3 regions of the Sphaerisporangium sp. NPDC049003 genome follow, and region 1 is predicted to be linked to each of the others. Evidence: riboswitches for the same ligand, from Rfam matches in the RefSeq annotation. Region 1 holds a riboswitch; each other region holds the start of a gene.
The links. A riboswitch is a leader RNA that binds a small molecule or an ion and turns the genes downstream of it on or off. The one in region 1 is predicted to bind thiamine pyrophosphate.
Positions count from the first base shown of each region.

Region 2: it holds a riboswitch for thiamine pyrophosphate, as region 1 does, so the genes downstream of both, tenA (thiaminase II) here and thiO (glycine oxidase ThiO) in region 1, are expected to answer to the same signal.
Region 3: it holds a riboswitch for thiamine pyrophosphate, as region 1 does, so the genes downstream of both, ACGFIV_RS12350 (cytosine permease) here and thiO (glycine oxidase ThiO) in region 1, are expected to answer to the same signal.

Region 1 is NZ_JBICTU010000010.1:105,562-112,014, forward strand. Features, by position in the region: gene metF (methylenetetrahydrofolate reductase [NAD(P)H]) at 1-76, opposite strand, end outside; gene ACGFIV_RS13405 (polyprenyl synthetase family protein) at 320-1,387, shown strand; gene thiE (thiamine phosphate synthase) at 1,558-2,196, opposite strand; gene ACGFIV_RS13415 (Rv2175c family DNA-binding protein) at 2,174-2,548, opposite strand; gene ACGFIV_RS13420 (FAD-dependent oxidoreductase) at 2,598-3,767, opposite strand; TPP riboswitch at 3,906-4,018, shown strand; gene thiO (glycine oxidase ThiO) at 4,014-5,315, shown strand; gene thiS (sulfur carrier protein ThiS) at 5,312-5,512, shown strand; gene ACGFIV_RS13435 (thiazole synthase) at 5,586-6,374, shown strand; gene pknB (Stk1 family PASTA domain-containing Ser/Thr kinase) at 6,448-6,453, shown strand, end outside.
Region 2 is NZ_JBICTU010000001.1:267,647-274,099, forward strand. Features, by position in the region: gene ACGFIV_RS01410 (adenylosuccinate synthase) at 1-339, shown strand, start outside; gene ACGFIV_RS01415 (glycerophosphodiester phosphodiesterase family protein) at 476-1,390, shown strand; gene ACGFIV_RS01420 (hypothetical protein) at 1,514-2,344, shown strand; gene ACGFIV_RS01425 (XRE family transcriptional regulator) at 2,331-3,485, shown strand; TPP riboswitch at 3,533-3,645, shown strand; gene tenA (thiaminase II) at 3,638-4,333, shown strand; gene ACGFIV_RS01435 (zinc-binding dehydrogenase) at 4,463-5,029, shown strand; gene ACGFIV_RS01440 (MerR family transcriptional regulator) at 5,177-5,488, opposite strand; gene ACGFIV_RS01445 (Hsp20/alpha crystallin family protein) at 5,552-5,995, opposite strand; gene corA (magnesium/cobalt transporter CorA) at 6,419-6,453, opposite strand, start outside.
Region 3 is NZ_JBICTU010000009.1:128,098-134,550, reverse strand. Features, by position in the region: gene ACGFIV_RS12360 (PAS domain S-box protein) at 129-2,015, opposite strand; gene ACGFIV_RS12355 (methylated-DNA--[protein]-cysteine S-methyltransferase) at 2,196-2,759, shown strand; gene ACGFIV_RS12350 (cytosine permease) at 2,650-4,056, opposite strand; TPP riboswitch at 4,047-4,173, opposite strand; gene ACGFIV_RS12345 (rhodanese-like domain-containing protein) at 4,198-4,530, opposite strand; gene ACGFIV_RS12340 (DNA-formamidopyrimidine glycosylase family protein) at 4,620-5,498, opposite strand; gene ACGFIV_RS12335 (LCP family protein) at 5,645-6,453, opposite strand, start outside.

The DNA of each region.
Region 1 (6,453 bases):
ACCGCCCCCCGGAGGCGAGCAGCTCCCGGACGGTGGGAACGCGGTCGGGCAGGAATGAAGGACGACCCAGAGCCATGGTCCCAAGGCTACAGGTCCGGTCCGGCCCACACCCCTGGTGAACGTGCGCTCCTTGGACCGGCTTCGCGTCGCACAGGGCCACCTGGGTTCACGGCCGTGTTGTGCGACGTCTTCCCCGGCTTCGCAAGCTCACAGGCTGCCCACTCTCACCCAAGCTCCACGCCGCTTCTTTCCCCCATGAGCGAGATCACACCGGGGGCAGGTAATCGGGGCGCTCTCGTGTGGCCGTTAATCTCAGAGCATGACCACTTCCTTCGCCCTGTCGGACGCCTTCCGCTCCGAGGTGGACCGCCGCCTCCGGATGTTCGTCGACCGGCAGCGTCCCCTGGTCAGCGCCCCCGAGCTGAGTCCCCTGGTGACGACCGCGGAGGACTTCCTGTCGGGGGGCAAGCGGCTGCGCCCGGCCTTCTGCTACTGGGGCTGGCGTGGCGCGGGCGGGGAGGAAGACCCCGCGATCTACACCGCGGCGGCGTCGCTGGAGCTGCTCCAGGCGAGCGCGCTGATCCACGACGACGTGATGGACGCGAGCGACCTGCGCCGTGGCAAGCCCGCCGCGCACCGGCGGTTCCAGGCCATGCACGAGGAGTCCGGCTGGCGGGGCTCGTCGGTCCAGTTCGGCGAGGGGGCGGCGGTGCTCCTGGGCAGCCTGCTGCTGGTCTGGTCGAGCGAGATGTGGCGTACGAGCGGCCTGCCGGCCGAGGCGCTCGCCGCGGCAGAGCCGGTACACGACCTCATGCGCACGGAGCTGATGTGCGGGCAGTACCTCGACCTGCTGGAGCAGGCGCACGGGGACAACACCTTCGACAGCGCGCTGAGGGTCGCCCTCCACAAGAGCGGCAAGTACTCCGTGGAGCAGCCACTGCGCCTCGGCCTGCTGCTCGCCGCGCGCGGTCAGGAGCCGTGGCTCGACCGGCTGTGCGTGGAGTACGGCCAGAAGGTCGGCATCGCCTTCCAGCTCCGCGACGACGTCCTCGGCGTGTTCGGCGACCCGGCGGAGACCGGCAAACCGGCGGGCGACGACCTGCGCGAGGGCAAGCGCACCATGCTGATCGCCCGCACGCTCTCGGCCGCGTCCGACGGGCAGGCCGCCGACGTGCGGCGGCTGCTCGGAGACTCCGGCCTGGACGCGGCCGGCGTCGAGCGGCTTCGCGAGATCATCGAGGAGACCGGGGCGCTGACGGCGAGCGAGGAGACGATCAAGCGCTACCTGGACGACGCGCTGAGCTCGCTGGAGCGCGCGCCGATCACCGGCGAGGCCCGCGACGCCCTCGCCGAGCTGGCGGTGGCCGCCACCTCGCGCCGGAGCTGAGCCCACGACGGGCCGTACGGCACCGCAAGGCCGGGGTCAGCACCGCAAGGCCCAGGTCCGTAACGCAAGGCCCAGGTCCGTAACGCAAGGCCCAGGTCCGTAACGCAAGGCCCAGGTCAGCAGCGCGAAGCTCGGGTCGGTGCGGCGCGAGGGCGCCGTGAGCCGGGGTGTCAGCCCGCCGCGAGGCGGCGGGCGAACTCGGCGGCCGCCGCGCCCGGGTCGTCGGCCTCGGTGATGGCCCGTACGACCACGACGCGCGTCACGCCGTACGACATCACCTCGTCGAGCGTGGAGAGGTCGATGCCGCCGATGCCGAACCACGGCCGGTCGGTGTCCAGCGCCGCCGCGTGCTTCAGCAGGCCGGGCCCCGGCGCGAAACGCCCGGGCTTGGTCGGCGTCGGCCAGATCGGCCCGCAGCAGAAGTAGTCGACGCCTTCCTCGGCCGCCGCCGCGGACGCCTCCGCGTCGCTGTGGGTGGACCGCCCGATCAGGATGTCCGGCCCGAGCAGCTCGCGCGCCACGGCCACGGGAAGGTCGTCCTGCCCGAGGTGGAGCACGTCGGGACGCGCCGCGTAGGCGATGTCGGCCCTGTCGTTGACCGCGAGCAGGGTCCCGTGCCTGTCGCAGGCCGCGCGGAACACCTCAAGGAGCGCGAGCTCCTCGCGGGCCTCCAGGCCCTTCTCGCGCAACTGGACGATGTCCACACCGCCCGCGAGGACGGCGTCGAGGAACCGGTCTAGATCGCCCTGGCGGCGGCGCCCGTCGGTGCAGAGGTAGAGCCTGGCGTCAGAAACCGAGCGCCTGGGCACGCCTCTTCACCTCGGTGTGGCGGCCCGCGACGATCGCGTCGATCGGGGCCCCCGGCAGGGAGTCGTCGGCGGTGAACAGCCACCGCAGGGCCTCGACGTCGTCGTAGCCCGCGTCGGACAGGACCGTCAGCGTCCCTGGGAGGCCCTTCACCACGTCGTCTCCGGCGATGAAGGCCGCGGGGACCTCCGGCTCGGATCCGCCCCGCCGGACTCCGATGAGCCTTTTGTCCTTGAGAAGCTGCTTGGCACGCCCGGCACTCAGCCCGAGCCGCCTGCCCACTTCCGTGAGGGGGAGCCACTCTCCCACCAACTGGTCGGTTTCCCGGTCGATCTGCGCAACAGAAAGCGTCACGGAACCACAACTACCACGTCGTGCCTCTTCTCAAACACCCCACAGGGGGTCACAAGCAGTCACGCAAGGGTACCGAGGGGTCCATCGCGCGATCCACATCGAGCCTTTGCCCGCCCTCGACGATACGGCGGCCCTGCACCAGGTCACGGGGACGGTCGACGGTAAGAATAGCGGCCATCCGGTGGTCGTCGGTCAGCCAGCACGCCGCCCACTTGCGGTCGGTGGCGGGATCGCCGCGCAGCACCAGCCGGGCGCCGTCGTGGTGGCCGGCGTACTGCAGCATGCGGCCGAACTGCTCGGACCAGAAGTAGGGGACCGGGTCGTAGACGGCGGTCTCGCCCAGCAGCGTGGCCACGGCCGTCTCGGGCGCGTTCAGCGCGGTGTCCCAGTGCTCGACGCGCATGCGGCGGCCGAAGCGCCGTGACCACCAGTTCGCGCAGTCGCCGACCGCCACCACGCCCTCCATCGAGGTGCGCAGGTGCTCGTCGACCACGACGCCGTTGTCGATCTCCACGCCGGAGCCCGCGAGCCACCCGACGGTGGGCCGCACGCCGACGCCGGTCACCACCACGTCGGCGGGGATCCACGAGCCGTCCATCATGGTCAGGCCGCCCGGGTCGACCGAGCCGACCATCGTGCCGAGCCTGAGGTCGATGCCCGCCTCGGCGTACCAGGGCACGGTGCGCCCGCCCACCTCGGTGCCGAGGGCGACGGCCAGCGGTGACTGGGCGGCCTCGACGACGGTCACCTCGCATCCGGCGCGGCGCGCCGCCGTGGCGACCTCGGCGCCGATCCAGCCCGCGCCGACGACCACCACGCGGGCGCCGGGGACCAGCAGTTCCCGCAGGGCGAGCGCGTCGTCGATGGTGCGGAGCACGTGCTGGGCGCCCTCGCCGCGCAGCCTGATGGGCGAGGCGCCGGTGGCGATGATCAGGCCGTCGTACTCCAGCTCGCCTTCCGTGGTCTCCAGCGCGCCGTGGCGCAGGCCCTTGGCCGACACGCTGGTGCGCAGGTCGACGTCGAGGGCGCCGAGGTCGGAGTCGACGACCGTGGAATCCAGGTCGCCGAGCAGCACGGCCTTCGACAAGGGGGGACGATCGTAGGGGCGATGGTTCTCATCTCCGACCAGAGTGACGCGTCCTCGGTACCCGCGCGCCCGCAGCGCCTCGACACTCCGCACGCCGGCCAGTCCGGCTCCGACCACCACGACATGATTCACATCCTGACCCTAAGCGGCCAGCCGGGTAACTCGCCAACGGCGATTTGGTAACGAATTGGCTCACTATCGCGCACAGGCAGTAATGAGAACACTCAAGCAGGTGCGCAAGTCGTACGGAGGCAGGAATAGGCTGGTGTCGTCAGCACGCGCGGGAGTCCGGCGAGACCGGGCTGAGAGGAGGGCTCACGGCCCTCGACCGCCAGAAACCTGATCCGGATCATGCCGGCGAAGGGAGCGGGACCTTTGGTGGACACGCACGCGGACGTGGTCGTCGTGGGCGGGGGTGTGATCGGCCTGTCGGTCGCCTGGCGCGCCGCCCAGCGCGGGCACGCGGTGACCGTGGTGGACCCGGCGCCCGGCTCGGGCGCCTCACACGCGGCGGCGGGGATGCTCGCCCCGGTGAGCGAGGTCACCTACACCGAGGAGCCCCTGCTCCGGCTCGGCCTCGCGTCCCTGGCCCGCTGGCCCGGCTTCGCCGCCGAGCTGGCCGGCGAGTCCGGGATGGACGTCGACTACCGCACCGACGGCACCCTGGACGTCGCCTTCGGCGCCGACGACCTCGCGGCGCTCGGCGAACTGGCCGGCTTCATGGAGAAGCTCTCGCTCCCCGTGGAACGCCTGACGGGGCGCGAGTGCCGCCGCGCCGAGCCGATGCTCGCCCCCTCGGTCCGCGGCGGCGTCCTCGCTCCGGGGGACGCCTGGGTGGATCCGCGCCGGGTGACGGCCGCGCTGCTCGCCGCGCTCTCGCGCCGGGGGGTGGGCATGGTCGCCGACCGCGTCACTGGCTTCGCCGTCGAGGGCGACGCGGTGCGCGGGGTACGGCTGGCGGGCGGCGGGGCGATCGCCGCGGACCAGGTGGTGCTGGCCGCCGGAGCCTGGTCGGGATCCCTGGACGGCCTGCCTCCGGAGGTCCTCCCGCCGGTGCGCCCCGTCAAGGGCCAGATCATGCGGCTGCGCGGCGCTCCGGGGTTCCTCGGCCGCTGTGTGCGCGGGGTGGTCCACGGGTCCAGCGCGTACATGGTGCCGCGCGGCGACGGGGAGATCGTGCTCGGGGCCACCCAGGAGGAGATGGGGTTCGACACCCGCGTGACCGCCGGAGCCCTGTGGGAGCTGCTGCGCGACGCGCGCGAGCTCGTACCGGGCGTCACCGAGCTGGAGGTGACCGGCCTGTCCGCCGGCCTGCGCCCGGGGACCCCCGACAACCTCCCGGTCATCGGGCGGACCACGCTCCCGGGGCTCGTGCTGGCCACCGGCCACCACCGCGGCGGCGTCCTGCTCTGTCCCCTGACCGCCGACCTCGTCGCCGGGGAACTGGCTCCGGACGCCGGGGAGCCGGCCCCGGACGCCGGCCCCGGCCACGAAGGGGGGCTCCCTCCCGGCCACGATCCGGCCGGACGGCCCGGCCCGGCCTTCGCGGCGATCTGCTCGCCCCTGCGTTTCGGCGGGGCGCGGCACAAGGACATCACCGGCCCTCACCGATGGACGAAGGAGGAACGGGGCTCCTCCCCCGGCCGCCGGCCGGGGTCTCCCGCCCCGGAAGCGCGATGAGAGTGACCATCAACGGCTCCCCCCACGACCTGCCCCCCGGCACCACCGTCGCCCAGGCCGTCCAGACGCTGACCTCGGCCGTCGCCGGGGTCGCGGTCGCCCTGAACGACGAGGTCGTGCGGCGGGGCGCGTGGCAGTCGACCCCGCTCGGCGAGAACGACCGCGTCGAGGTGCTCACGGCGGTGCAGGGTGGCTGACCGGCGAGACACGAGCCCCGTCCTTGCGACCGGCGAGCGGCGTGAGGGCCCCGTCACCGTCGACGCGGACCCCATGGACGACGCGCTGGTCCTCGGCGGCGAGAAGTTCCGCTCGCGCCTGATCATGGGAACGGGCGGCGCCCCGTCCCTTGAGGTGCTGGACCAGGCGCTGGCCGCGTCCGGCACCGAGATCACCACGGTGGCGATGCGGCGCCTGGACCCGGCTTCGCGGGGGTCGGTGCTCGACGTCCTGCGCGACCGGGGCGTGAGGGTGCTGCCCAACACCGCCGGCTGCTTCACGGCCGGCGAGGCGGTGCTGACCGCGCGCCTGGCCCGCGAGGCGCTCGGCACCGACTGGGTGAAGCTGGAGGTGATCAGCGACGAGCGCACCCTGCTGCCGGACCCGATCGAGACCTTCGACGCCGCCGAGAGGCTGGTGGCCGACGGATTCGTGGTGCTGCCCTACATCGGGGACGACCCGGCGCTCGCGCGGCGGCTGGAGCAGGCGGGGTGCGCGGCCGTGATGCCCCTCGGCGCGCCGATCGGCTCGGGGCTCGGGATCCGCAACCCGCACAACATCGAGCTCATCGTGGAGGCGGCGGGCGTCCCTGTCATCCTGGACGCCGGCATCGGCACGGCGAGCGACGCGGCCCTGGCGATGGAGCTCGGATGCGACGCGGTCCTGCTCGCCAGCGCGGTGACGCGGGCCCGCAGGCCCGGCCTGATGGCGGGGGCTATGCGCGACGCCGTCACGGCGGGTCGTAGGGCGCGCCTGGCGGGCCGGATACCCCGGCGCCGGTACGCTGAGGCGTCCTCGCCGGCCGTCGAACCGGTCGGCGGAGAGCCATCAACGCCTTCCTGACGGGAAAACATGTCGGCATCGGTTTGGGATGTGCTTGCCCTCCCCCTGGCAAACCGCCCGTAAACTCACTCCCGTGGAC
Region 2 (6,453 bases), on a different contig from region 1:
TACGCCACCCGGATCAACGGCGTGACCGATTTCTTCCTCACCAAGCTCGACGTGCTGTCCGGCCTGGAGCGGATCCCGGTCTGCGTCGCGTACGAGGTCGACGGGGTGCGCCACGACGAGATCCCGATGACCCAGACCGACTTCCACCACGCCAAGCCGATCTACGAGGAGCTGCCCGGCTGGCAGGAGGACATCACCGAGGCGAAGTCCTTCGACGACCTGCCGAAGAACGCCCAGGACTACGTGAGGGCCCTGGAGGAGCTGAGCGGTGCGCCCATCTCCGCCATCGGCGTCGGCCCCGGCCGCACCCAGACCCTCTCCCTGCGTCCCCTGGTCTGAGGCGAGCGGGCCGTCCGGGCCGCGGACGGCCCGTCCCGTCGCTGCCGCAGGGGTCGGAGCGAGAGGCCGGCGAGGAGCGCGGCCCCCGCCTGGACGCGGTCGAGGCAGGTGAGCGATAGGGTGCGCCATTGTGCAGGTGGAGATACACGGCCACCGGGGGGCACGGGGCCTACGCCCGGAGAACACCCTCCCGGGCATGGCCTACACGCTTGAGCTCGGCGTCCACGCGATCGAGTTCGACGTCGCGCTGACCGCCGACGGGCAGCTCGTGCTCACCCATGATCTGACCGTGTCGGCCGTGACCAGCGCGGACACCGTGCCTGCGACGCCGGGGGACCCCGCGTTCCCCTACGTCGGCAAGCCCATCCGCTCCCTGTCGCTCGCCCAGTTGCGCACGCTCGACGTCGGGGTGCGCCATCCGAAGGGCGAGGCCGACCGCTTCGTCCGCACGCAGGTCCCGATCCCCGGCACGCGCATGCCCACGCTCGGCGCCGTGCTCGGGCTGGTGAGCGCGTACGGCGCCGACGGCGTGCGGCTGAACGTCGAGCTGAAGTCCGACCCGACCCGGCCCGACCTCTCGGCCGACCCCCGGCGGCTGACCGAGCTGGTCGTGGCGGAGCTCGACCGGCACGACCGGCTGGACGGCGCGGCGATCCTCAGCTTCGACTGGCGCGTCCTGCGCGTCGCCCGCGATCTCGTGGCCACGCGCTACGCCCTGGTCGAGAAGGCGACGCTCGATCCCGAATGGCTCGGCCTCCGCTACAAGGAGGACTTCGGTGGCGACATCGCCGCCGCGGCGGCCTCGATCGGGGCCACCACGCTGTCCCCCGACCGGGTGCTGGTCGGCGAGGAGCTGATGGCCCGGGCGGCGAAGGCGGGGCTTCCCGTCGCGGTGTGGACGGTCAACGACGTCGAGGAGGCGTCCCTGATGATCGACCTCGGAGTCGCGGGTATCGTCACCGACTACCCCGACCGGATGCGCGAGCTCTGGGCCCAGCGCGGCCTCCCCCTCCCCGAGCCCGCCGCCGCCCTCCGCCACGCGCCCGCCTGACACTTCTGCCCCTTTCCGGCGAGTCACAACATCAACTGGAGTGCTCGCGGGAGTATTGTGCGAAGAACTGAAGTGGCAGCATCGATCACCTGGTGTCAGGACGCCGCGTACGGGAGGTCACCAATGCACGGGGAGCCACAGATTTCGAGCTGGGCGGCCGAGCGGTTCGGGGAGCGCGCCGCGTCCGTCCGGGGGCAGCTCGCCGCGTCCCTCCTGGAGGCCGCGGGGAACGCCCAGGACGCCCAGAAGTCATCGAGAAGCGACAAACGGTACGCGTACGGCTCCACCCTGATGGCCCGCCGCTACGAGGCCCTGGTCGACGGCTTCAAGAACGACCCGGGGTTCCAGGTGGTCAGGCCGTACGGCTCGCCCCACCACCTGGTCGTGCTCAACGGCAACCTGCTCCTGCCCTTCCGCTACGCCGAGGACGACACCACGCCGATCACCGAGGCGCGGGTCAGCGACGGGCGGGTCTCCGCGCTCGTCCGCGAGCTTTTCACCCGCTTCGGCCCCACGACCACCTACCACCAGGAGGTGCTCGACCTCGCGCTCGCGAGCGACGACGAGGACGCCCAGCTCGACGAGCTGACCGCGGCGCGGCCCCTCCTCGCGCAGCTCCCCGCCGACACGCGCCTGATCCCGGTCGCCTACGCCGCGAACGCCCAGGCCAGCCTGTTGAAGCTCTACTGGGGCGAGGCCGAGCTGATCGACGACATGGGCCGGATCCACTGGCTCCACTGCGAGCAGATCCCCCTGCTCACCGCGCTGCCGTGGGTGTCGCAGGGCCTGCCGGTGGCCGAGCCCGACGTGGCCGAGCGCTTCGACCGCGGCGCCGAGCCCGACCTCACCCTCGTCCGCCGTCCCGCGGTCGAGCGCCGGAATGCGATGATCTTCCCCGTGAACAGCGAGCCCACCGACGACCAGCCGATCGCCGACGCCGATGAGCGACCGTAAGACCGACCGTGGGAGACCGACTCCGCAGGCGGTGGCCGACGGCTTCGACCAGGCGCGGCTGACCCAGGCGCGACGGCTGGCGGGCATGACCAAGAAGGACCTCGCCGAGCGGGTGGGGGTCACCCCGGCGGCCGTCGGGCAGTACGAGACGGGCATGACCCACCCCAGGCCCGACCTCATCCCGCGCCTGGCGGGCGCCCTCGGCGTCCCCCTGGCGTTCTTCCTGTCGGGCCGGCCGCACGCCAAGCTCGACGGGTCCATGGCCCACTTCCGCAGCCTGCGCTCCACCCGCGTCCACCAGCGGGCCAAGGCCGTCGCGTTCGTCGAGCAGGTCTGGGAGCTGACCCACGCGCTGGAGAAGCGCGTACGGCTGCCGCACGTCGACCTTCCGGGGTTCTCCGGCGGCGAGGTCCACTCGGGGGTGGAGCTGCCCCGCGACCCGGCCGCCGCCGCCCGCGAGCTGCGACGGCACTGGGGGCTCGGCACAGGGCCGATCTCGCATCTCGTCCGCCACATGGAGGCCCACGGCATCGTCGTGGTGCTCCCCCCGCCCGACGAGGACGCCACCACCGTCGACGCCTTCTCGACCTCGCAACTGCCCCGGCCGATCGTCGTGCTGACCGCCAACCGCTTCGACGACATCCACCGCTACCGCTTCACCGCCGCCCACGAGCTGGGCCATCTCGTCCTCCACGGCGACACCGCCGCCGGGGACGTCCAGCAGGAGCGCGAGGCCGACACGTTCGCGGCCGAGTTCCTCACCCCGCGCGACAGCATCCTGCCCGAGCTCCCCCGGCGCCTCGACCTGCGGCGGCTGGCCGAGCTCAAGCACGTGTGGGGCGTCTCGATCAGCTCACTGCTCTACCGCTGCCGCGAGGTCGGCCTGCTCTCCGATTCCTCGGCCAGCCGGGCGTACCAGCGGCTCGGCGCCCTCCGCGACCAGCCGGGCTTCGCCGGCGAGCCCATCACCGGCTACCCGGGAGAGCACCCGGTCCTCCTGCGGCAGGCCTTCGACCTGGCGTCGGCGGAGACCGACCTCACCATGGCGAGGCTCGCCACCCAGCTCGCCTGGCCGCTCCCCCGCGTAAGAGAGCTACTCGGCATCCGCGACCAACGCCCCAAATTGGTGATCGTCCCCTGATGGCGATCCCCCTGAACCGTCGCGGCAAGGGGGTGCGTTAGCCTCGACCACGACATCGCGGGAGTCCGGCGCACCGGGCTGAGAGTGCGGCCGGAGCGGCCGCAGACCGCTCGAACCTGACCGGGTCATGCCGGCGTAGGGAGTCTGTTCCGATGACGACGTTCGAGCCGGCCGTTTCGCATGCGCGCCCGTACAGCGAGGAGCTGTGGGAGGCCATCGAGCCGATCTACACCGCGATCCTGGACCATCCGTTCATCACCGGGCTGGTCGACGGCACCCTGCCGCGTGAGGCCTTCCGGCACTTCGTGGTGCAGGACTCCCACTACCTGCGGGAATACGCGCGGGCACTGGCCCTGTGCGCGGCCAAGGCGCCGACCGAGGACGACGTACGGGCCTTCGCGGGCGACGCGGTGGGAGCGATCGCGGCGGAGCAGGAGATGCACGCGGAGTTCATGGCCCAGCTCGGCGGTTCCCCGGCACAGGCCGCGGACCTACCGGTGGGCCCGACCACCCGGGCGTACACGAGCTACCTGCTGGCCACGGTGTACGGCGGGTCGTTCCTCGACGGCCTCGCGGCGGTGCTGCCGTGCTACTGGATCTACGCCCGCGTCGGCGAGGCGCTGCTGGCCAAGTCGTCTCCCGACCCTCTCTACCGGCGCTGGATCGCCACCTACGGCGACGAGGCCTTCCAGAGCGTCGTCCGCCGAGTGGTGGCCCTGACCGACCGGGCCGGGGAAGAGGCCACCCAGCGCCAGCGCCTGCGAGCCCGGGAACACTTCGTCACCACATCCCGCTACGAGTGGATGTTCTGGAACGCCGCCTGGCACCAGGAGTCCTGGCCCATCTGACAGGGACAGCGCGGGCGCCCTCCAGAAGGACGGGGCACCCTGGCAAGAAGCGCCCGGATCGGTCCGGAGGCGGCGCATCGGGTGGGCGTGGTAACCGTGCACGGGCCCGTTCTGGTAGGGGTGTGGTCAGTGGGCCGGGAGGTCGTCCAGTTCGGCGGTGAACAGCAGGGCGGGGTCGACTTCCACATCCGGGACAGCTACATCCTGAAGAGCCCTGCGGGAGCGCGGCGTCCTTCCGGTCGACTACCGCACCGGGGACGTCGCCGCGCGCGTCCGCGAGCTCGCCCCCGGCGGGGTGGACGCCGTCTTCGACCACGTCGGGGGCCGGGCGTCGTCGACTCCTGGCGCCTGCTCGCGCCCGGCGGCACGCTCGTCTCCTACGGCAGCGCCTCCACCCGGGACGACAAGGGGTCCAAGCAGTGGCCCGTGCTCAAGCTGCTCGGCCGGGTGTGGCTGTGGAACGTGCTGCCCAACGGCCGCCGCGCCTACTTCTTCAACGTCTGGGCCGGGCGGGCCCTGGCCAAGAACCGGTTCAGGTCCCGGCTGCGCGCCGACCTCACCAAGGTCTTCGCAGCACTCCAGCGCGGTGAGGTCACCGCCCAGATCGCCGCGCGGCTGCCGCTCACCCGCATCGCCGACGCTCTGCGGCTGGCCGAGTCCGGCACCGTCGCCGGAAAGATCGTGCTGACCCCGTAGCGCGCGTCCCTGCCACAGCCACCGGCCGAACGCGCTTGCCTCCCCCACCCGAAACACGAGGAACCGCCATGACCGCCACCCACACCACCACGGAGGACCGCCCGTCACACGTGGTGATCGGGCGGCCCACCGATGCCTTTCCAGGTTTCATTCCTTGGGAGGCAGGAGCCGGCGTGTCGCCTCCAGCTCCTTCTTCAGTGCCTTCACCTGCTGTTCCAGCTCCAGGATGCGGCGGATCGCGATCAGCGTCATGCCTTCCCCGGTCAGCTCCGCGACGTACTGGACACGGTTGATGTCGGCGCGCGAGTAGCGGCGCTGGCCGCCCGAGGAGCGCTGCGGGCGGACCACTTCGAACTCGTCGAGGCGGCGCAGAAAGGCCTGCTGGACGTCGAGCATGCCGGCGACCTGGCCCATGGAGTACAGCGGGGCGTGGTTGTCGTCGATGGGCAACCTGGACATGTGTGCCTCCATGGTGAACGGGCCGGCGCCCGTAGCGGCACCGGCCCATCGCTCGCGGTCACCTCACGGGCGGATCGCCCTGGTGTCGCCGCGCTGGATCTCGACCTTGCGTGGCTTGGCCTTCTCCAGCACGGGGATGCGGATCTGCAGCACCCCGTTGTGGTAGGCGGCGTCGACGCGGTCGATGTCGAGGTGCTCGGAGAGGTAGACGCGCCGGGTGAAGGTGCCCATGACGCGCTCGCGCACGAACAGCCGATCGTCCTCCGACAGCTCCTCATGGCGGCTGGCGGTGACCGTGAGCACGCCGCGGTCGACGGTGACCTCGATCGAGTCGGGGTCGATGCCGGGAAGATCGAAGCGCAGGACCACGTCGTCCTTCCTGCGGATGCCGTCGAGCGGCATGGCCCCCTGGGCGCTTCCCTCTCCCCAAGTGAGGGCGCCACGGGTGAGGCGATCAAACTGGCGCTCGACTTCCTGAACGAACGGGTCGATCGACGTCAACAGCATCTCCGGAACCTCCTCGCTTGTCGGTGTAGCAGAAATCTCTAACTACAGCTGTAGGTTACCTCTCTCTAGCGATGCATGCAACTCCTAATCGGGATTGGAGAGAAGCCGTGTCGCGTGCCCCTCCGGGGCGGGAGGGGCAGGCGGAGGTCAGCGGCAGGTGGCACCGTTGAGCTGGAAGGACGTCGGAGCCGGGTTGGCGCCCTGGTGCCGTTGAAGCCGATGGTGACTCCATCCCCGGGAGCGATCTCGCGGTTCCACGTGAAGGCCGTCCGGTCGGAGGCGGCGGCCCAGCGCAGCGCACGTAGTTGTTGAACACCTGCACCGCCTCGGGCGTGCCCGGGGCGGTCGGCAGCGTCAACGGCGGGCTGCCCGGCGCCGGTGCCTGCCGGAAGCGATGTGACTTTCAGGATTGCCGGCGGAGGGTCAGAGCCAGCTGTTGCGGCGGAAGCCTCGGTAGA
Region 3 (6,453 bases), on a different contig from region 1:
TGCATTTCCCCCTGAGGAAAACACATCCCAGTACGACCGAAATGCCCCGTTCGATGGTTCTGGAAACCGTGCGGCGATCATTGCTTGTGCAGATTCGACACTAGATGAGTCCAGCCGTGACCTGCCCGTTACCGGTTCGGTGTGTCGGATCCGATATAGGCCGGTGCGGTGCCCAGGATGAATCTCATTCGGGTGCCCCCGCCGAGCCGCGAATGGGCGGTCACCTCGCCGCCCTGGGCGCGCGCGAGGCTGCGTGCGATGTAAAGCCCGAGCCCCACGCCGCCGAACCTGCGGCGGTCGCCGCTGTCGGCCTGGACGAACCGTTCGAAGACGCGCTCGTGGTCGTCGGGCGCGATGCCCACGCCCTCGTCGTCCACCACGAGGACGACGCGATCGCCCTCGGCCCACGCGAGCACGCGGATCAGCCCGCCGTCCGGCGAGTACTTGAAGGCGTTCTCCAGGAGCTGGGCGAGCAGGATGTCGGTGGCCAGCGCGTCGCCGTCGACCAGGGGAAGGTCGCGGGGGATGTCCACCTCCACGCGATGCCGGTCGGACAGGACGGGCATCCCCAGCGTGGCCGCGCGCACCCGTTCGCCCAGGTCGAAGCTCTCCACCCGGACCTTCAGCTCCTCGGCCCCGGCCCGCGCGCCGAGCAGCAGGTGGTCCATGAGCTGCCCCAGCGCCCGGGCCCGCTCCGCGATGGTCCGCACGGCGGAGCGGCGCTCGACGTCCGACAGCTTGTCCCAGCGCGCGTCGAGCGTGCTGGCGAACCCCTGGACCACGGTGATGGGCGTGCGCAGTTCGTGGCTGGTGGTGGCGAGGAACAGGTCCTTGGCCTCCTCCAGCTCCTTGGCGCGCGTGACGTCACGGAAGTCGACCACGATCTCGGCGGTGTCGTTGATCTCCGCGCTGACCACGTCCAGCCAGCGACCGCACGGAAGCTGGGTGGTGAGCTTCTCCCCCGGCGCGGGCAGCGGGAACGGCGGCCGGTCGCCGATCACGTCGTCGGCCCGCACCCCGGTCAGCTCCTCGGCCGCCGGGTTCCACTGGCGGACGTACCCCATGCCGTCGAGCACCGCGATGCCGTCCGCGCTGGCGTCGACGACCGCCCGCTCGTGAGCCCGCTGCCGCACGGCCTCCTGGTACGCCATCGCGTTGGCGAGCGCGATGCCGGCGTGCCCGGCCAGCAGCTCAAGCAGCTCAAGCTCGACGTGGCCGGCCTTGCGCTCGGCGAACAGCGCGTACAGCGCCCCGTACGGCCGGCCGCCGACCGCCGCGACGCCGAGCGCGATGGTGTGCAGGCCGGGCAGCTGCGACCAGATCAGATCGTCGAGCACGGCCTGGTCGCCGGTCTCCAGCAGGACGGTCTTCCCGGTCCGCAGCAGCTTGCCCACCAGGCTCGTCCGCAGGTCGGCGGTCGCGCCCCGGAGCCTGTCGGGCAGCCCGTGCGCGCTGACCAGCCGCAGGCGGTCGTCCTCGATCAGAACGAACCCGCCCGCGTCGGCCCCGGTCAACTCGGTGAGGCTTCCCGCGATGCGGTCGAGGACGGATGACAGCTCCAGCTCGGCGTTGATGTCGCCCACCACGTCGGTGAGCCGCCGGACGAGCCTCGCCCTGCGGGCGCCCCGGTCGCGGGCCGCCGAGTCGTTCTCCAGGGAGTGGTAGACGCTCACGTAGCCGAGCAGCGCGCCGGCCTCCGAGCGCAGCGCGCTCAGGTCCACGCCCACGTCGACGAGCGAGCCGTCGCTGCGCAGGCGCTTGGTGCGCAACGAGACGGGCCCTCCCGTGCGGACCCGTTCCAGCACGGCGTTGTGCTCCACCACCAGCTCGTCGGGGACGAGCGGTGCCCTGCGCCCGGTCATGTCGCCCGCGGTCCAGCCGAACAGGCGCTCGGCGGCGGGGTTCCACAACAGGACGGAAAGGTCACGATCGAGGGCTACGACGGCATTCGGGGAACTCGCGAGGACAGCACGGGCAATGCCGTCATCGGCGTTCTCTACCCTGTCGTCACTCATGACCCCCATCGTGCCCGTTTTTGCCCCCGCGTCTTGGCACTTTTGATGTACGAATAGTCGCATTCGTCGGGACTGTACCCTCTCGGGGTCTTCTACGGCGCGCGGCGCGTGGCCGTCGCGGCCGGTGGGACCCTCCGCTCCTATACGCTGCCTGGTAGCGGGACCGGGAGGGGTGCGGCCATGTCGACAGGGGATCTCGAAGCCCTCGTGCGGGTGACCGCTCCCGGCTATGTGGGCGAGACCCCACCCGACGTCGCTTTCGGGATGACCGACACCCCCGTCGGGCGGCTGGCGCTCGCCGTCACCGTGCGCGGCGTGGTCGCGTGCAGCTACGAGAACGAGCACGTCGTCTTCGCGCGCATCACCCGCGAGATCGGCTCGTTCATCGGGCCCGACCCGCGGCGCCTCGATCCGATACGCCGTGAGCTCGACGCGTACTTCTCCGGCAGGCTCAGGGCCTTCACCCTTCCCGTCGACCTCCGGCTGGCCACGCCGTTCGCGCGTACCGTGCTCCAGATGACGATGGCCGTGCCCTACGGAAGCGTCACGACATTTCCCGAAATCGCCGAGCGCATCGGGCGGCCCCAGGCGCTACGCGCGATAGGCAACGCGCTGACCGCCAACCCGGTCTGCGTCATCGTCCCGTGTCACCGGGCGATCGAGTCGCAGGGGCATCCCGGAGGCTACGCCGGAGGCCTCGCCGCCAAGCAGTTCCTCCTCCGCCTCGAAGACCCCGCCCGCTGAACGCCTGCCCGAGCAGCGTCGCCAGCGCGGCGACGACGAACGCGGCGAGCGCGGCGTTCATCCAGACCTGCCGCTCGAAGCCGATCGCGCCTCGGAGCGCCGTCCAGACCGAGTCCCACCACGCCACCGTCGGCGTCGCCGTGACCAGCCAGTACGCCACGAAACCGAGCACCCACGGCACGACCATCCCCCACCGCGAGGGCGCCCCCGCCGAGGTGTCCCACCTGGCGGCCCCGCCGAGCAGGAAGTAGTCGACCACGAGGACGGCGAACATCGGGACGAAGACCGCGCCGATGACGCCGAGGAACGCCCCGTAGGATTTCACGTCGGCGAAGAGCGCGATGACGGTGGTGAGCACGCCGACGACGATCGAGAAGACGCGCCGGTCCACCCTAGGCAGGAGGTTCTGCAGGGACATCGCCGTGGAGTAGACGTTGGCGAACGACTGGTCGGCCTCGCGCAGCACCAGGATTCCGAAGAACAGCCCCCCGAGGGGCACCGCGACGAAGGCGTCCCACACCCGGTCGGGGTCGTTCCCGACCAGGGCCAGCGCGAGGACGCCGATGACCAGGCACGCGACCTGGGCGATCGTGTAGCCGCTGACCACCCCCGCGAAGGCCGCCCGCCCGGACCGCGAGTGCCGCGCGTAGTCGGCCGCCACCGGCACCCAGGAGACCGAGAGCGCGATCACGTAGTCGACGGCCGGGGCGAAGGCGTTCCAGTTCCCGCCTCCGAGGGTGGGTGCCTCGCGCAGCAGCGCCACCGCGAGCCACACCATCGCGACGACCACCCCCGCCGTCACGAACCGCCGGAGCAGGCGGATCGCCCCCAGCGGCCTGATCGTCAGGGCGATGGTCAGCAGCCCCGCCGCCACCACCCACACCCAGTACGGCACCGCGTCACCGAAGATCGCACGCGCCCCGGTGGCGATCACCCACAGCTCGAAGGCCCCCCAGCCGAGCATCTGCACGACGTTCAGGACCGTCGGGACGTACGAAAGCCTGGCCCCGAACAAGCCCCGCAGCAGCACCATCGCCGGCGCGCCTGTGCGCGCGCCCGGCACCGCCGCGAGGCCGACCATCACGGTGCCGATCAGGCTTCCGGCCACGGCCGCGAGGACGGCCGCGCCGAGGCTCAGCGGGACGTCGCCCAGCGGGTTGATCAGGTAGAGGGCCCCCGAGAAGCCGAGGAGGCTCACTCCGAGGTTGGCCCAGAAGGCGCCCTGGTCGAGCAGGCCCAGCGTCTTCGGGGGGGCCTCGTCGAGTGTCAGGGGGACCTCGCCGACGGCGGACGTCATCGCACGCTCCCTACGCCGGCATTACCCGGACAGGTTCATGCGGTCGGCGGCGCGCCCAGTGTCACTGGGAACCGCCCTCTCAGCCCGGTTGCGCCCGAGCTCCCGCGGTATGGATTTTGACCGAATTATTACACTCCGCCGCTAGGCGACGAAGGGCTGCCCCCCGTTTTCGGCCACCATCGGACGGCCGGCCGCGGCCCACGACTGCATGCCGCCACCGACGTTGATCGCCTCTCGGCCCACGTGGTTGAGCCACGCCGCGGCCCTCGCGGACCTGCCTCCGACCCGGCAGACGACGTAGACCGGCACGCCGGCCGGGACCTCGTCGACCCTCTGCTGCAGCGCGCCGAGCGGGATGTGGACGGCCGCCGGAGCGTGCCCCGCCAGCCACTCGTCGGGCTCGCGCACGTCGAGCAGGAAGACATCGTCGGGTACGGCCTTGGCCTCGATCTCAGGGACGTTCATGCCGTTCATTGTCCCCGCTCTGCGAGCTTTCCGTCCGCTAACGGAGGGTTGTCATTACTGACCGAGCGTTGATTTCTCCCCGAGAAGGCCCCGGTGGGCTATTTGAGAAGGCGGGACAGCCTGCGGTCGGCTAGCGGCTTCCCGCCGGTCTGGCACGTCGGGCAGTACTGCAGGGAGGAGTCGGCGAACGACACCTCCCTGATCGTGTCCCCGCACACCTCGCACTGCTGCCCGGCACGCCCGTGGACCCGCAGACCCGACTTCTTCTCGGTCTTGAGATCCTTCGCGGCGATGCCGCGAGAGCGCTCGACGGCCGCCCGCAGCGTGCTGACGATCGACTCGTGCAGGCCCGCCACCGCGTCGTCGGTCAGCGACCCCGCGATCTTGAACGGGGACATCTTGGCCACGTGCAGCACCTCGTCGGAGTAGGCGTTGCCGATGCCGGCGATCACCTTCTGGTCGCGCAGGAGCCCCTTGATGCGGGTGCGGCTGCCGCCGAGGATGCCCTTGAGCACGTCCACGGTGAACTCGGGCGCGAGCGGATCGGGGCCGAGGCTCGCGATGCCGGGAACCTCGCCGGGGTCGCGGACGACGTAGACCGCGAGCCGCTTCTGGGTGCCCGCCTCGGTGAGCTCGAATCCGGGCTGCCTGCCGTCGTCGCCGGGCGCGAACCGCACGCGGGCCGCGAGGGGGCCCTTGCCGGGACGTACGGGCTTGGCCCCGGAGAAGTCGTCGCGCCAGCGGAGCCAGCCGCCACGGGCGAGGTGGGTGATGAAATGGAGCCCGTCGCAGTCGAGGTCGAGGAACTTGCCGTGACGGGCGACACTCGTCACCGTCAGCCCTGCCAGCGAGGTCACCGGCGGGTCCACGGTCTTCAGCGCCTGGAAGGCCACCACGTCGACGGCGGCGACCGGGCGGCCGACGGCCCGTTCGCGCAGGAACTCGGCGAGCGACTCCACCTCGGGAAGCTCGGGCATGCCATCACACTAACCGCTCGCGAGGACCCGCGACGCGCGCCTGAGCTGTACCCACAGCGCGCGTCGCGCCTGCTCCTCGCCCCGGCGCGCGCCTGCTCCTCGGCTCGGCGCGCGTCCGCCCCCTCGGCTCGGCGCGCGTGTCGCGCCTACTTGGTGAGGACGTCCTCCGGCACCGGCTTGTCCTCGGCCAGGGCCTTGAAGAGCCGCAGAGCGCGCTCGGTGTCCCACTTCACGACGGAGGCGCCGTTGATCGTGGGCAGCGAGCCCACGGGCACGGCGGTGGCGATCGGATCGCCGCTCATCGCGAGCCCCAGCGACAGCATGTCGAAGGCTCCCGTGCCCGGGTCGACCGCCACCGAGTCGGTCGCGCTCATCGCCAGCGGGATCGAGCGGAACGGGTTGACCAGGACGCCCGGGCTCGCGGCCTTCTTCACCACGGCGCCGAAGAACTGGCGCTGGCGCTGGGTGCGGTCGAAGTCGGGCAGCGCGCCGGTCGCGCGGGTGCGGACGTACCCAAGGGCGGTGCCGCCGTCCATGTCCTGGCAGCCCTTCTTGAGGTTGATGCCGGCCTTGTGGTCCTTGATGTTCTGCTTGACGCAGATGTTGACGCCGCCGATCGCGTCCACGATGCCGACGAAGCCGCCGAATCCGATCTCCATATAGTGGTCGACACGGATGTCGGTGACCTTCTCGACCGTCTTGGTCAGCAGCTTGGGGCCGCCGAAGGCGTACGCGGCGTTCAGCTTGTCGCTGCCGTGCCCGTCGATGGGGACGTAGGAGTCGCGGGGCAGGCTGACGAGGGTGGGCTTGCCGCCGCCGCTCGGGATGTGCAGGAGCATCATCGTGTCGGTGCGCTTGCCGACGGCACGGCCGGTGGCGAGCTTCTTGCGCTGGGCGGCCGTCAGCCCGGCCCGGCTGTCGGAGCCGACCAGCAGCCAGTCTTCGCCGGGGGTGG